DNA from 3 places in the Vibrio sp. Vb0937 genome. Region 3 is predicted to be linked to each of the others. Evidence: riboswitches for the same ligand, from Rfam matches in the RefSeq annotation. Region 3 holds a riboswitch; each other region holds the start of a gene.

What was found. A riboswitch is a leader RNA that binds a small molecule or an ion and turns the genes downstream of it on or off. The one in region 3 is predicted to bind thiamine pyrophosphate.
Region 1: another riboswitch for thiamine pyrophosphate. It lies ahead of thiB (thiamine ABC transporter substrate binding subunit); the one in region 3 lies ahead of thiC (phosphomethylpyrimidine synthase ThiC).
Region 2: another riboswitch for thiamine pyrophosphate. It lies ahead of thiD (bifunctional hydroxymethylpyrimidine kinase/phosphomethylpyrimidine kinase); the one in region 3 lies ahead of thiC (phosphomethylpyrimidine synthase ThiC).

What each region holds. Positions count from the first base shown of each region.
Region 1 covers NZ_JAWOTK010000012.1:64,667-69,745, forward strand. The annotation lists gene thiP (thiamine/thiamine pyrophosphate ABC transporter permease ThiP) at 1-826, opposite strand, end outside; gene thiB (thiamine ABC transporter substrate binding subunit) at 868-1,860, opposite strand; TPP riboswitch at 1,933-2,069, opposite strand; gene R7P67_RS15620 (flavin prenyltransferase UbiX) at 2,107-2,745, opposite strand; gene mpl (UDP-N-acetylmuramate:L-alanyl-gamma-D-glutamyl-meso-diaminopimelate ligase) at 2,751-4,109, opposite strand; gene fbp (class 1 fructose-bisphosphatase) at 4,422-5,079, shown strand, end outside.
Region 2 covers NZ_JAWOTK010000001.1:1,613-6,691, forward strand. The annotation lists gene trmY (tRNA (pseudouridine(54)-N(1))-methyltransferase TrmY) at 1-206, shown strand, start outside; gene R7P67_RS00020 (TldD/PmbA family protein) at 285-1,628, opposite strand; gene R7P67_RS00025 (TldD/PmbA family protein) at 1,628-3,013, opposite strand; TPP riboswitch at 3,370-3,480, shown strand; gene thiD (bifunctional hydroxymethylpyrimidine kinase/phosphomethylpyrimidine kinase) at 3,585-4,457, shown strand; gene R7P67_RS00035 (ABC transporter ATP-binding protein) at 4,447-5,079, shown strand, end outside.
Region 3 covers NZ_JAWOTK010000030.1:678-5,756, reverse strand. The annotation lists gene R7P67_RS20590 (thiamine phosphate synthase) at 1-1,149, opposite strand, end outside; gene thiC (phosphomethylpyrimidine synthase ThiC) at 1,149-3,089, opposite strand; TPP riboswitch at 3,253-3,351, opposite strand; gene crcB (fluoride efflux transporter CrcB) at 3,412-3,795, opposite strand; gene R7P67_RS20575 (multicopper oxidase family protein) at 3,919-5,079, opposite strand, start outside.

The sequences.
Region 1 (5,079 bases), on a different contig from region 3:
CCTTCGTTAAATATTGCTGTACCGATGTGCTTCCAGCACTGATAGAAACAGGCCTTGTTAACTTCTGCACTCCAATAGCAAGCAGTCCACATAACAGCATCTGCCACAGCGCCAATAACGCCCCAGCTTGTAAATCAAAATCAAACTTAATCGCTTGGTAAATGGCCAATTCAATGGTGGTGGATTTTGGCCCGCCCCCCAACGCCATTACAGTGGCAAAACTGGTAAAGCACAACATAAACACCAACCCACAAACGTGGGGAAGCTGCTGCCTTAAACGCGGCCATTCTACCCAGCGAAACTTATCCCAATGGCTCATCCCAAGATGCGCGCAAAGCTTATGCTGCTCGGCAGGAATAGACTCCAAGGCTTGCAGAAGCAATCGTGCCGCGTAAGGTAAATTAAAGAACACATGGGCGAGTAAAATGCCGTTCAAACCGTAAATAGAGAATGGCAGTTTAGTGTCGAAACTTTGCAACCACTGCGCCAACAAACCACTGTTGCCATAAATCGCTAACAGCCCAAAAACACCAACCAAAACCGGCAAAACCAGTGTCGATGCAAACAGCTTAAGCAGTAATGATTTACCAATAAATTGGCGACGCGAAAGTGCGTGCGCTACTGGAATGGCAAAGCCAACACTGAGCAATGTGGAAAGAAACGCTTGGTAGAAACTGAACTTGGTGACATGTTGATAGTACGGGTCGCCCCATACCACAGACACATCAAGTGAAGGGGCTTGAACAATCAAAGCACCTAGGGCAGAAATAACAAAGGTCGCGATGATCATCGCGACCCCTAAACCTATTTTTGGAACAGAATTCAAAGGTAAAACCTATCTCATTCAGATGAGGGTGGAAACGTCAGCTAAAACGTCAATGCGCTTTGCCATTCGCGAATCCAAGACTTACGCATTTTTGCCACTTCATCAGCACTAAAGCTCAACGACTTGCTTGGAACACTCAAAGTTTCAAAACCTTTAGGTAACTCAACGTCAGTGACTGGGTACATCCAGTTACCCGTTGGCATCGCCGATTGGAACTCATCACTTAAAATGAAACTCATAAATTGATCAGCAAGTTCTGAATTTTTTGCCCCTTTCACTTTGGCGGCGACTTCAACTTGCATGTAGTGGCCTTCAGCAAAATTCGCCGTCGCAAACTTCGAATCGTTTTCCGCAATTAAGTGGTACGCAGGTGAGGAGGTGTAAGAAAGCACTAAATCGGACTCACCATTGAGGAACATGGAATACGCTTCAGACCAACCTTTCGTGACCGTTACGGTTTTGCTCGCTAGCTTCTGCCACGCTTGCGTCACATCGTCGCCATAAATAGATTTCATCCATAGCATCAAGCCTTGGCCCGGCGTTGAAGTCCGCGGATCTTGGTAAATCACTTTCAGATCGTCGCGCGTTTCCACCAGCTCTTTCATGCTTTTCGGCGGATTAGTCATTTTCTCTTTGTTGTACACAAACGCGAAGTAGCCGTAATCGTACGGTACAAACGTCGTGTCGCTCCAACCGTTTGGTAACACTGTATTGGACGTATCTACATTGTGCTCGGCAAGCAGACCGGTTTTCTTCGCTTCTGCCATCAGATTGTTATCCAAACCTAATACGATGTCCGCTTTGCTATTACCGCCTTCAAGACGAAGACGATTCAGAATCGACACACCATCGTCCAACGCTACGAAGTTAACGTCACAGCCACATTTTGCTTCAAAAGCTTGCTCGATTTTAGGACCCGGCCCCCAATCTGCGGCAAAAGAGTCGTAGGTATAGATGGTTAATGTGTTTTCAGCGGCAAACGCTGAAGTAGAGGTGATTGCAGCTAAGGCAATCAGATTTAGAGTGGGTTTCACTGCTCGCTCTCCATGAGTATTTCAGAGAAATAAGTTGAGCGGCACAGGGTTTGAGGCGGCTATTAAGGACTTCCAATATCCAGACTCAATTCCTACGCCAGCATTATCTGGTTCAGGTAATACGGGTCCCTAGTTAAACACTTAGGTCTCAGCGCCCCAATGCATTGATTGACTCAATGCTAAATGGGTTTGCTCCCCGATGAGTTGGATGGATTGTAAAGGTATTTGAGTGGTTACACAATCAGCTCACGAGCGCTGGTCATAACCCCAACGAGGCACCAAACCTTGCTCAATACCTAAGTGGTCAAGAATTCTCGCCACCATAAAATCCACTAAGTCTTCAATACTCTTTGGCTGATGATAGAAGCCTGGAGCTGCTGGCATGATGGTGACGCCCATTTGCGACAGTTTGTGCATGTTCTCCAGATGTAGCGTTGAAAATGGTGTTTCGCGAACCACGAGCAACAGCTGCCCGCGCTCTTTCATTACCACATCAGCGGCCCGCTCGATCAAGTTATCTGACATACCATGCGCAATCGCTGCAACGCTTCCCGCAGAACATGGGCAAACCACCATTTGCTTGGGTGCAGCAGAACCAGACGCAACCGGCGAGAACCAATCGTCTTTACCGCAAACGGTGATGTTATTTGGATTGCAGTTCAGGTGCTCTACTAATGCTTGCTGCGCCGCTTCTGGGCCACTTGGTAGCTTAAGATTATGCTCGGTTGCCATCACAACACGAGCCGCCGAAGAAATCAGAACGTAGACATGATAATCCGCCGCAACCAAGCATTCTAAAAGACGAAGGCCGTAGGGAGCACCAGAAGCACCCGTTAATGCCAACGTGATGGCTTTTTTATGAGAGGGTTGTGTTTTGTTTTGCATATCAATCAGGCTTTTTGTTTTAACTGCTCAAGAAGTTTTCCGTGAATACCACCAAAGCCACCGTTGCTCATGACTAGAATTTGGTCACCTGGTCGCGCACGTTCGACGATCTTGGCTACAAAGTTATCTATATCCGCATCGACAAACGCTGGCTGTGTGCATTGGTCGGCAATGTCTTGCACAGACCACTCGATATTATCTGGCTGGAACAAGAAGACTTCATCTGCACTGTGTAGTGACTCTGCAAGTGTGTTTTTGTGTACGCCACGCTTCATGGTGGCAGAACGCGGCTCTAACACAGCAAGGATGCGTTTTTCACCTACCTTGTTACGCAAACCACCGACTGTAAGTTCAATTGCCGTTGGGTGATGCGCAAAATCATCGTAAACCGTCACACCTTGTTCTTCACCTTTCAGCTCTAAACGGCGCTTGGTATTGATGAAACGCCCTAATGCTTGGCAAGCAAGATCCGGAGTGACTCCAACATGTCGTGCAGCAGCGATTGCCATCAGCGCATTATCCACATTGTGGTCACCCACCAAATTCCATTCGACGGTACCAACCTTCTCGCCTTGCAACGCAACGTCAAATTTTGAGCCATCAAGCACTAATTTGTGCGCTTGCCAGTCACCATCAACACCTGAAAACTGCTTTTCTGTCCAGCAACCACGCTCTAATACATCCGCTAACGCTTGATCCTGCCTCGGCGCTAAGATCAATCCATTGCCCGGTACAGTTCGCACTAAATGATGGAATTGGCGTTTGATCGCTTCTAGATCATCGAAGATATCAGCATGATCGAACTCAAGGTTATTCATGATTAAAGTGCGAGGATGGTAATGCACAAACTTAGAACGCTTATCGAAAAAAGCACTGTCATATTCGTCCGCTTCAACGACAAAAAACATACTTTCACCCAAACGAGCAGACACTCCGAAGTTACCGAGTACCCCACCGACTAAGAAACCCGGTTGATAACCACAATCTTCAAGTATCCAAGCAAGCATGCTCGACGTGGTCGTTTTCCCATGTGTACCCGATACCGCCAATACCCAACGATCATGCAGCAAAAACTCGTTGAGCCACTGCGGGCCAGAGGTGTAACGCATGTTAGTGTTGAGCACATGCTCGACACAAGGGTTACCACGGCTCATCGCATTACCAATCACCACAAGATCTGGTTGAGGGTCGAGTTGAGACGGGTCAAAGCCTTCAATAATTTCAATACCTTGAGACTCAAGCAGTGTGCTCATTGGCGGATAAACGTTGGCATCAGAACCAGTGACTTTATGTCCTAATTGGCGCGCTAGAATCGCTGCGCCGCCCATAAATGTGCCACAGATACCCAAGATATGAATGTGCATAAGCTAAACCTTGTAATGCGTTTTTTAATGCTTTCATTATCGCGATTACCGCCTGAAAAGCGAGTGACTTTAGCCTTCTTCTTGCAGTCCCTTTCACAAATATGACAAGGTTGAACACAGACTGTACAACCTCTTGCTTACTGATGAATCCCTCAAACAAGTCTACAAATAAATTGAGATCTCAAACAGTTACTTCATTACCATTAAAAAGATCTGCGACTTAAACTTACATCCAGCGCAATCGTTTAACATCCATAAAGAGATGCTCACTTGCGCACTACCCCCAATGAAATGAAAATGTAAGGATTAACCATGTCAGGACTGCGCACCCTAGGCGAGTTCATTGTCGAAAAACAAGCGGATTTCCCCCACGCTAGCGGTGATCTATCATCCCTTTTAGCCTCCATTCGTTTAGCTGCAAAAATCGTTAACCGCGAAATCAACGCAGCGGGTCTCGGTGATATCACTGGTGCTGTAGGCACGGAAAATGTCCAAGGTGAAGATCAGCAAAAGCTCGATGTTTACGCGAACGATAAGTTCAAAGCCGCGCTTGAAGCTCGTGATCAAGTGTGTGGCGTTGCCAGTGAAGAAGAAGACGAAGCAGTTGCGTTCAATAAAGAACTCAACCAAAACGCCAAATATGTAGTACTGATGGACCCACTTGATGGTTCTTCTAACATCGATGTGAACGTCTCTGTTGGTACTATCTTCTCGATTTACCGTCGTGTTTCTCCAATCGGTACTCCACCAACTGAAGAAGACTTCCTACAACCTGGTCACAAGCAAGTGGCTGCGGGCTACGTGATTTACGGCTCCTCCACCATGTTGGTATACACAACTGGTAACGGCGTAAACGGCTTTACTTACGACCCATCTATCGGCAGCTTCTGTCTTTCTCATGAAAACATGATGATTCCTGATGATGGTAAGATCTACTCCATCAACGAAGGTAATTACATTCGTTTCCCTC
Region 2 (5,079 bases), on a different contig from region 3:
TGGATAAGAAAGGCGAATTTGTTCGTGATGCAGAAATTGGTGAAAATCCATGTTTCTTGCTAACTGACCATATACCGATGCCGAAAAAGTCTTTTAACAGCTTAAAGCGCCTTGGCACAGAGAAGATCAGCTTAGGTCCTAAGATGCTTTTCGCTTCTCAGTGTGTGGTATTGATCCACAATGAGTTGGACATACGCGAATTCTAGTTATTCGCGCACACGTTGCTAGGTAATGAAAGAGGACTCCATTGAGTCCTCTTTTTTGTTTCTATAGGGATGCTAAGTTTACTTACCACCAATGCTCAAACGAGCAAAACGAACGTCTGACGAGAAGAAAGTTCGGCTATCGTTAATTAACTGAGTATCACCCACTGCCTCAACTTCTTGCAGCATCTTGTAGAAGTTACCCGCTACCGTGATCCCACGAACTGGTTGAACGCGCTCTCCATCACGGCACAAGAAGCCACTCGCACCAAATGAGAAATCACCACTCACTGCATCCGCACCAGAATGGACACCTTGAAGCTCGACTAACTCTAGGTACTCACCCGCTTTTACTTCTGACGCACTGCTGTTGCCTGTCGCAATCACTTTGTGATTCGCTGATACGTCTAGGCTCGATTTTGCACCGCGAGCGGCACTTGCTGTCGAGACTGCGCCCAAATAACTTGCGGTCTGGCTGTTGTGTAGCAAGGTTTTCAACTCACCATTAGCAATCATCACATTATCTTGAGTAGCGAAGCCTTCACTATCAAAACTTGTGATTGCCATACCATTTGGCATGTAAGCCGTATCGGTAAAGGTAATCAAATCACTCGCAACACGTTGACCAAGCTTGTCACCCAATGGCGTAATGCCTTTCATCGCGCTTACACCAGAGAAAGCACTGCCGAAAGCACCGAATAAACTTGCTAGCGCATTGATGTGGAAAATAGCAGGGTAGTTACCTGTCGCAACCGGAGCGCCTTCCAGAAGATCACGAGCAAGGTTGTAGCCACCTTCGATACAGTAAGCTGGATTCAACTCATCAAAACGGCGACCCAGTGACATTCTACCCGCCATTGACTGTTTGCCGTCTTTTTCAAACAAGGTATACGCGTAACAAGTGAACGAGCGCTCGAAGTGTTGACACAATGTGCCTTGAGTATTGGCAATGATCAGTTGTGTTTCGCCATCGCTGTAACCATTGTAAGGTGCGCTAGAGGCGTGAGGCAGAGCCACTACGCCTTGCTCAAGTGCGAGAGACAGTTCGATTTTTTCGTCAACAGAAGTTGTATCTTCTTGCGCAATCTCAGCAACATCAGTCGCGATTTGGCTGTTCACGCAACTAATAGTCTGATGTTCATCTTGCTTGGAAAAGCGAGCGCTTTGCAGTGCGTTGGTCAGCATCAAATCTAAGCTTGGTTGCTCTAACGACTCAGAATAGCTTGTTGCAACGCGCGCATCTTTCACAACACGAACACCCAGGACTTGGCTTGAGCTTACTTTGTACTCATCCAGCTTTCCTTGGTTCGCTTTCAGAGAAAAGCTGCTGTTGCGGTTTACAATGACGTCCGCTTCTGCACCTTGGCGTTTTGCTTCTGATAGGACGTAATCAACCGCATTAAGAAGTTGTTGTTCTTGGCTCATTAGTTACCGCCTCCTACCAGAATGTTATCGACTTTCAGCGTTGGCTGACCGACTGTTGTTGGCACTGAGCCACTCACGGAACCACACATGCCCGGCGCAAGCGCCATGTCTTTGCCGACCATGCTGATTTCTTTCAACACTTTTGGACCCGTGCTGATCAGCGTTGCTGTTTTCAGAGGTTTGGTGATTTTGCCATTTTCAATGAGATAAGCTTCACGAACAGCAAAGTTGAACTCACCCGTGCCCGGTTGAACCGAGCCGCCGCCCATCTTCTTCGCATAGATACCACGTTCGATGCCTGCCAGCATGTCATCAAGTGAATGCTCGCCCTCTTCGATAAAGGTGTTACGCATGCGCGAGGTTGGTGCAAACTTGTAGTTTTGACGACGACCAGAACCCGTAGGCTCATAACCTGTCTTCATGCCACCCATTTTATCGACCATAAAGCTGGTTAGCTTACCGTCTTTGATCAATTGAGTGCGCTGAGTCTTCATGCCTTCGTCATCAACATGAATCGAGCCCCATTCGTTGGTCATGGTGCCATCATCGACTGCATTCACTGCGGTGTGAGCAACCATTTCGCCCATCTTGTCGTGGAATACGGACGCTTTCTTCGCAACTGAAGTGGTTTCTAGCAAGTGGCCACAAGCTTCGTGGAAGATTACGCCACCAAAGCCGTTACCAATTACCACTGGCATTTCACCCGATGGGCACGCATCCGCACCAAGTTTGACCAACGCTTGCTGCGCGATAGTTTGACCTAGCTCTTTGGCATCAAGCTGCTCACTGAACTCCCAACCAGCAAGAGCGCCAGGACCTTCCATACCAGAAGACTGCTCATTGCCTTTTTGAGCGACAGTATTACCAGCAACTCGGATGTAGTGACGAGTATCGTCAACCTGTAGACCTTCTGAATTGAAAATAGACACTTGCTGTTCGCGCTGAAGTACGCTGCCAATGAACTGGCTGATATGTTCACTCTCAGCACGTGCTGCTTGGTCAACTTGCAATAGGAAAGCAATTTTAGAATCTAGGTTAGCGTCTTTGCCAAGTGGCATACGACAACCATGTTGAATTGGGTAGCGGTTCAGATTGAGAGAACCTGCTGACGCGATTTGCTCACGCTTATCTTTTGCAGCAAGTAGTGAGGTTACGCGTTTTAGTTCGGCTTCATCTGTGCTGTTGGTGTAACCGTAAAGCACTTTATGACCGAAGAAGAGACGAATACCGATACCAAAATCGATACCCGAGTTCACCTTATCTACCTCGCCAGATGCGATCTGGACAGTGTTGGTTTGATGGTGTTCAACGAATAGCTCAGCGAAATCAGCCCCTAAAAAGAGGGCATGATCGATCACCGCTTTCGCTGTTACAGAATTAAGCATGAAATCTCCTTGCTCGTTGATCGTCCTAGCCTTCCCCACCTTTGAGTTAGACTCTGTTTATAACAGTCACAACCTAAATTGGATGACTCAAAAGCATATTGGCAACGCATTAAATATTAACACTTTTTTAACCTTGTTTTATGCTAATCCTTGCTAAGTCAAAGAACGAATCGTTACGTATTATGTCGACATCTCACTATTAGATAGTGTCTTGAACTGCCAGTTTCAATGCAGCACGTTATTTACACTAAATTCTGTTCTTTCGTTACTGCTCTCAAGTCTCATATTTAATCGATTGCCCCCTCTTGGCCGGAAAAAACACGTGCACCGTAACTGAGTGAACTGCTATTATCTTGACGAAATAGTCGGGGGGCCCATGCAGTGAATGCGTCGGCTGAGATCGAAATTCGAGACCCGTTGAACCTGATTCAGTTAGCACTGACGTAGGGAACTATCATCACTTTGCCACTAGCCTGCTTCAAGTCTGTATCGACGCAGCTAGCCTCAACGGATCCATACACCGATCTTCAATGGCCAAGTCAGTTCCTTTACGTCTGTAATAGGAGCGACCATGGCGCAGCAGTCAAGCCAAGAAAAACCATCAACACAGCCACAAGCAGCAACTTCAACAGATACACCGATCGTGTTGACGATTGCAGGTTCTGATAGTGGCGGCGGCGCAGGCATTCAAGCCGACATCAAAGCGATGTCCGCAACCGGCAGTTTTGCTTGCTCGGTAATCACGGCGATTACTTCGCAAAATACCCAAGGCGTTTCTGCGATTTTCCCCATTCCTCTCGACCATGTAGAGAGCCAACTCGATGCGGTATTTATCGACCTCAACATCGTTGCAGTCAAAGTAGGCATGCTGGCCGATTCCGACATCATCAAAGTCGTTGCCAACAAAATTAAACAATACCAGCCAAAACACCTCGTGATTGACCCTGTAATGGTGGCCACCAGCGGCGATCTATTACTGGAACAGTCAGCAATCAGCACTTTAAAAGAAGAATTGATTCCGCTTGCAGACATCATTACCCCTAACCTACCCGAAGGCGCAGCATTGACGGGTAAGCCAGTACCTCAATCAGAATCTGAAATGAACGATATGATTGCTGATTTACGCGCGCTAGGTGCAAAAGCGGTGCTGTTAAAAGGCGGCCACTTAGAAAAAGACGAAAACAGCAACGATCTGCTGATCATGCAAGACAGCGCCGAGTTAATCAGCGCTAAACGCTTTCCAACCAAAAATACCCATGGCACAGGCTGCACGCTGTCTTCTGCTATCGCGTCTTACCTTGGTCAAGGCAACAATCTGCACAAAGCGGTGCACCTTGGTAAGCAGTACATCAGCCAAGCTATCGCGCACGCAGATGAATTGGATGTCGGTAAAGGTCACGGCCCTGTGAACCACTTTTTTGCAGGTCACACGCATGTGCGCTAATGCACTGGGCATTCAGCTTACCGAAGCAAGTCTGCAATACAAAGACAGCCAAACACCAACATTAGCAGGGTTGAGTATGACTATCCCTGCCAATCAATGGACTGTTTTACTTGGTCGCAGTGGTTGCGGAAAAACGACGATCCTTCGTTATCTAGCTGGGTTGTTAGACGACAAAGTCGAATGGCATGGTGAATTAACCACAACGGATGGCATCGCCCTGCACGAGCGTATTGCCTACATGGCACAACAAGACTTGTTGTTGCCGTGGTTAAATGTGTTAGACAACGTCTGCCTCAGTTCTCGATTTTCTCAAGACCAATCACCAGAGCAAAATAAACAACGCGCACTGACTTTACTAAACCAAGTAGGACTCGCAGATTACGCGGATGCTAAGCCAGCTCAGCTCTCTGGCGGCATGAGACAACGTGTTGCCCTTGCTCGCACTCTGATGCAAGACAAGCCTTTGGTTCTGATGGATGAGCCCTTCTCTGCGCTGGATGCGGTTACTCGCCATAAGTTGCAAACCTTATCTGCCGAATTATTGAAAGATAAGACGGTTGTTCTGATTACCCACGACCCACAAGAAGCGGTGCGATTGGCTCACCAACTCTATGTACTGCAA
Region 3 (5,079 bases):
AACCAACTCTGTGTTTCCGTAAGGAATGCTATCAATCAGCTTTTGATAAAGAGACAAGCGCACCAAACCTTGTGGTTTCGATGGCATCTGTTTTGTGGTGGTTGGGAAAATATGCCCTAGCGCGATGTAACTAGGATGAATTTGTACGATGCGCAGTAGCTCATAATAACCATGAGTAGAAAGACCAAGACAAATGCCGGCTTTAGTTAGCTGAGCCAAATTCGATTCTTCTATGTCTTCTTGTCCTAGGTGAACACCATAAGCGCCATGCTTGATTGCCAACTGCCAATAGTCATTGATGAACACTTGTGCTTGATACTGACGACCTAGCTCAATTGCTCGAATGATCTGTTGTTCTAAATCGGCTTGTTGTGGGTTCTTTATTCGCAGTTGAATAGTGTTGATGCCTAGTGGCAGTAGACGCTCAATCCAAGCAACATCATCAACGACTGGATAGAGCCCTAGACTTTGCTTAGTTAGAGTTGGAAAGCTAACGCTCTCACCTTGTGCAGACCAACCAACTTGAATACCTAGTCGGTTATCCTCCAGTACAGGTGTGGGGAAATCATCAAATTGGTCAGCCCACTGAGTAGATCTTCCCTCGTTAAGGTTGCCATTCAACAGTGTTTCACGTGAAACATTCGCTTGTTGAGTTAGCATTCCTCGAGCAAGTGTTAACGCATCTTCGATAGGAAAATCGAGTACTGTCAGCGTTACTATCCAAGCAAGGTGATGTTCAGGATCGAACATTGCGTTGAGTTTGGACTTAACGGAAAGCGCTCTCACTTCGTTGTTAATTGGGTGACGCCAGATATCAAGCTTAAGCACTTTCTCCTTTTTATCGGATACCTGAGTATCAACAATACCAATATAAATCGCTTTCGACGGTTGCTTAGCACACGCTTCTACCGACAAAGCAGAGCGGTAATAGAGCACAAATGAACTCTCATTCTCAGAGTCATAACCATTAATAAGATCTGTCGTTATGCGTGTGGTCTGTTGGTCGCGAACAAGCTGAATAGATTGAGTTGGGCTCACACCCAACTCAATGTCTTCGATGCTAAAACCCTGTTCTTTCGCCAACAACAAACATTGCTGAACTAAACCAGTCAGTTCAATCAATGATGACGGAATAAGGATTTTGCTCATTAGTCACTTACCTCGGCATGTGCTGCTGGGTGGTATAGCTCGGAACCTGACTCTCTAAATTCTTGCGATTTCTGACGCATCCCCTCAAGAGGATCATCCAGCATTTTGATCGATATAGCTTGGTCCGCAGCAACTTGCTCAGTGTCTTTCGCATACTCTCGTACCTCTTGCGAGATCTTCATCGAGCAGAACTTTGGTCCACACATCGAACAGAAGTGAGCAACTTTGCCGGACTCTTGAGGCAAGGTTTCATCATGGAAAGCACGAGCAGTATCTGGGTCGAGCGACAAGTTAAATTGATCTTCCCAACGGAACTCGAAGCGAGCTTTAGAAAGCGCATTATCACGAACTTGAGCGCCAGGGTGCCCTTTCGCTAAATCAGCGGCGTGCGCAGCAAGCTTGTAAGTGATCATGCCTACTTTCACGTCTTCTTTGTTTGGTAAGCCAAGATGCTCTTTAGGAGTTACGTAGCAAAGCATTGCACAGCCATACCAACCAATCATGGCAGCGCCGATGCCTGAAGTAATATGGTCGTAACCAGGAGCGACGTCTGTCGTCAGCGGACCAAGGGTATAGAAAGGAGCCTCATGACAGTGCTCTAACTGCTCTTCCATGTTCTCTTTGATCATATGCATTGGAACATGACCAGGACCTTCGATTATCACCTGTACGTCGTATTCCCACGCTATCTTGGTCAACTCACCAAGAGTGCGAAGCTCTGCAAATTGCGCTTCGTCGTTAGCATCGGCTACCGAGCCAGGGCGCAGACCATCACCAAGAGATAGTGCAACATCGTACTTAGCACAGATTTCACAGATCTCTCGGAAGTGGGTATATAAGAAGCTTTCTTGGTGATGCGCTAAACACCATTTCGCGATGATAGAACCACCACGAGAGACGATGCCAGTAATGCGTTTTGCAGTCATTGGCACATAACGAAGTAGTAAACCGGCATGGATAGTAAAGTAGTCAACGCCCTGCTCTGCTTGCTCAATCAGGGTATCGCGCATCACTTCCCAGTTAAGGTTTTCCGCAACACCGTTCACTTTCTCAAGCGCTTGGTACATTGGCACGGTACCGATCGGAACCGGACTGTTACGTAGAATCCACTCGCGAGTTTCGTGGATGTTACGTCCAGTAGAAAGATCCATTACGGTATCTCCACCCCAACGCGTTGCCCATACTAACTTTTCTACTTCTTCCTCAATCGAAGAAGTGACCGATGAGTTACCGATGTTGGCGTTCACTTTGACCAAAAAGTTACGTCCAATGATCATTGGTTCGGATTCTGGGTGGTTAATATTTGAAGGGATAATAGCGCGACCTTCGGCGACTTCTTTACGCACGAATTCGGCGGTAATATCTTTTGGTAGGTTCGCTCCGAAGCTTTGACCCGGATGCTGTTGATTCAGCACTTCATCGCGATACTTGGCACGCCCCATGTTTTCACGCAGCGCGATATATTCCATTTCTGGGGTAATAATACCTTTGCGAGCATAGTGCAATTGAGTCACACAATGGCCATCTTTGGCACGTCGAATACGTGGTAGATTACCGTAACGAAGACCGTCTAGTGTTTCGTCTTCTAAGCGTTCTTTGGTGTACACCGAGCTTACTTCATCAAGTAGCTCAGTATCGGCGCGCTCTTCAATCCACCCTTCTCTCAGCTTAGGTAAGCCGTTATAGAGGTCTATGGTGTGCTCTGGATCTGTGTATACACCCGACGTATCGTAAACGCGTACTGGCTCATTAGGTTCGAATATAGGCGCTTCTTTTGTGCCTCCAATAAGGCTATCAGCGAGTGATATTTCACGCATTGGCACACGAATATCTGGACGTGAGCCTTCTACGTAGACTTTGCTTGAATTGGGGTACGGTTGTACCGAGAGTGTATCAATGAACTGTTTTGCTTCCAGTCTCGCTTGTTTGCGACTCGACATAGCATTTTTCCTTGCTTTGTTATACTAGATAAAAAGTAATTGGATAAAAATGCTTGGCGGATAGATGCGACAAGAGGAGTCAAATTAAGGCTAGTTAAAGCTTACGATATTTGCCTGTAACAACATTCGACTTTTGATAGATCAACCAGAAAAAACTCCGGTGTGAATATCTTCTCTTGTTCCCTTCGCAGATTCTAATCTGATCAGGTTCAACGGATCCCGAATTAACGGTCTCAGCCTTATGGCACTCCGACAAGTGATGTCAGTATATAAAAACGGCTTGGTGAAACCAAGCCGACCTGTTCAATTTTTAACTACTTTGCTAGCTGCGCATCAATAATTGAAAGCCAATCCACGCCGCTGAAATACTTAACACGACATTCAACAATACGTTCAACCCCATCTTAAAGAAAGCGCCCTGCTGCATAAGCAAAACATTATCCATCGAGAAGGTGGAAAACGTCGTTAGTGCACCTAAAAAACCCAAGCCAATCACTTGTCGCCAAGGTTCCGTTGCCAAAAGTTCATTATCGAAAGCTGCTATCAATAAGCCCATCATAAATGAGCCAACAACGTTAACGGTTAACGTACCATATGGAAAACCACGCCCCAATAAAATGACACAAAGTTCAGAAATTAAGTAACGAGAACATGCACCAAATGCACCACCCAATGCAATAAAACCCAAAACGGATAGTTGTCCCATAATTCCCCCAGAAAAGTTAATGGCGACATTGTAATCAAATTTACGGCAATAGTGATTATACAATCTTAGAATTCAGCAAAGTATAGCGCTTAAAACTTATCAAGATTTTAAAAGTTACAGGAGTCACTTTACTTCAATGTAACCCATCAAACCCGTCTTCATGTGTTCAATTACATGACAATGGTACATCCAACGCCCTGGGTTATCTGCAACAAATGCCGCTTTCGCACTGCCGTTTTTTCCAAGTAAGACCGTATCGGTATGAAACGGTTCGTCGAGTTTTTTGCCATCTAACTCAAGAACCGTAAATGTGTGTCCATGAAGATGAATAGGATGATGATATTGGGTGACGTTCTTTAGGTTGAAGATATAGGTTTTTCCCATCTCCAATGTTGAAAGCGGCGCTGGAATATTATCTTTGCTCATTCCCTCCCAAGCCCGTTTGTTCATCAGCCAGAACTTAGGTATCGCTTTGCCCGATTGATCAGCAGGAGTGATCGCGCCCTCCCACTCAAACACATAATCGATTTGCTCTGCATTTTTCAAATCGAGAGCTGGCACAGGGTTGAGAGGTAATAAAGGCAGTTTCTGGTTGTTCGGCAGGTCAGACTCAACAACGTCAAACTCGCACAAAGGGAATGGGAAGCGTCCTTTCATTTGACGCACATAAACACGTGTTCCAGCCTTCGGAGCAATCAATCCGATATCTAACCTCATTCCCGGACCAATTTTGTGCTGAGTGAGCTTATAAGGCGCTTTAACAGGATTACCATCAATAGCAATAACCCAAGCCTCTGCCCCTTCTATAGCGATCGGGTAAGTAATGGTATTATCGACATTAGCAATTCTTAATCGCGTAGTGGCATTCTGCTTCAGCGCATAAACAGGCTCATGGACACCATTGACGCTACTCCACTCTCCGGGAGTCCCCATACGAGCGCTCAAGCGCGGCACCATAAGGTTCTTCCATTGTCCTTGCTTGTCTAAGTGCCAATGCTTGAGGACGACTTCATGCTCTTCATCAAACTGAACAGGCTCTGCCTCTTCAACGACAATTAGCCCGACTAAGCCCTTACCAAGCTGCTTCACACTGTTCATATGTGGGTGATACCAAAATGTGCCCGCATCTGGTGGTGTAAATTCATAAACGAATGTTTCACCCGGCATGATAGGCAACTGACTTAAGAAAGGTACACCATCCATTTCAATAGGGATTCGCAAGCCATGCCAGTGGATTGTAGTCGGCTCTGAAAGCTTGTTAGTAAACCGAATTATAACTTTCTC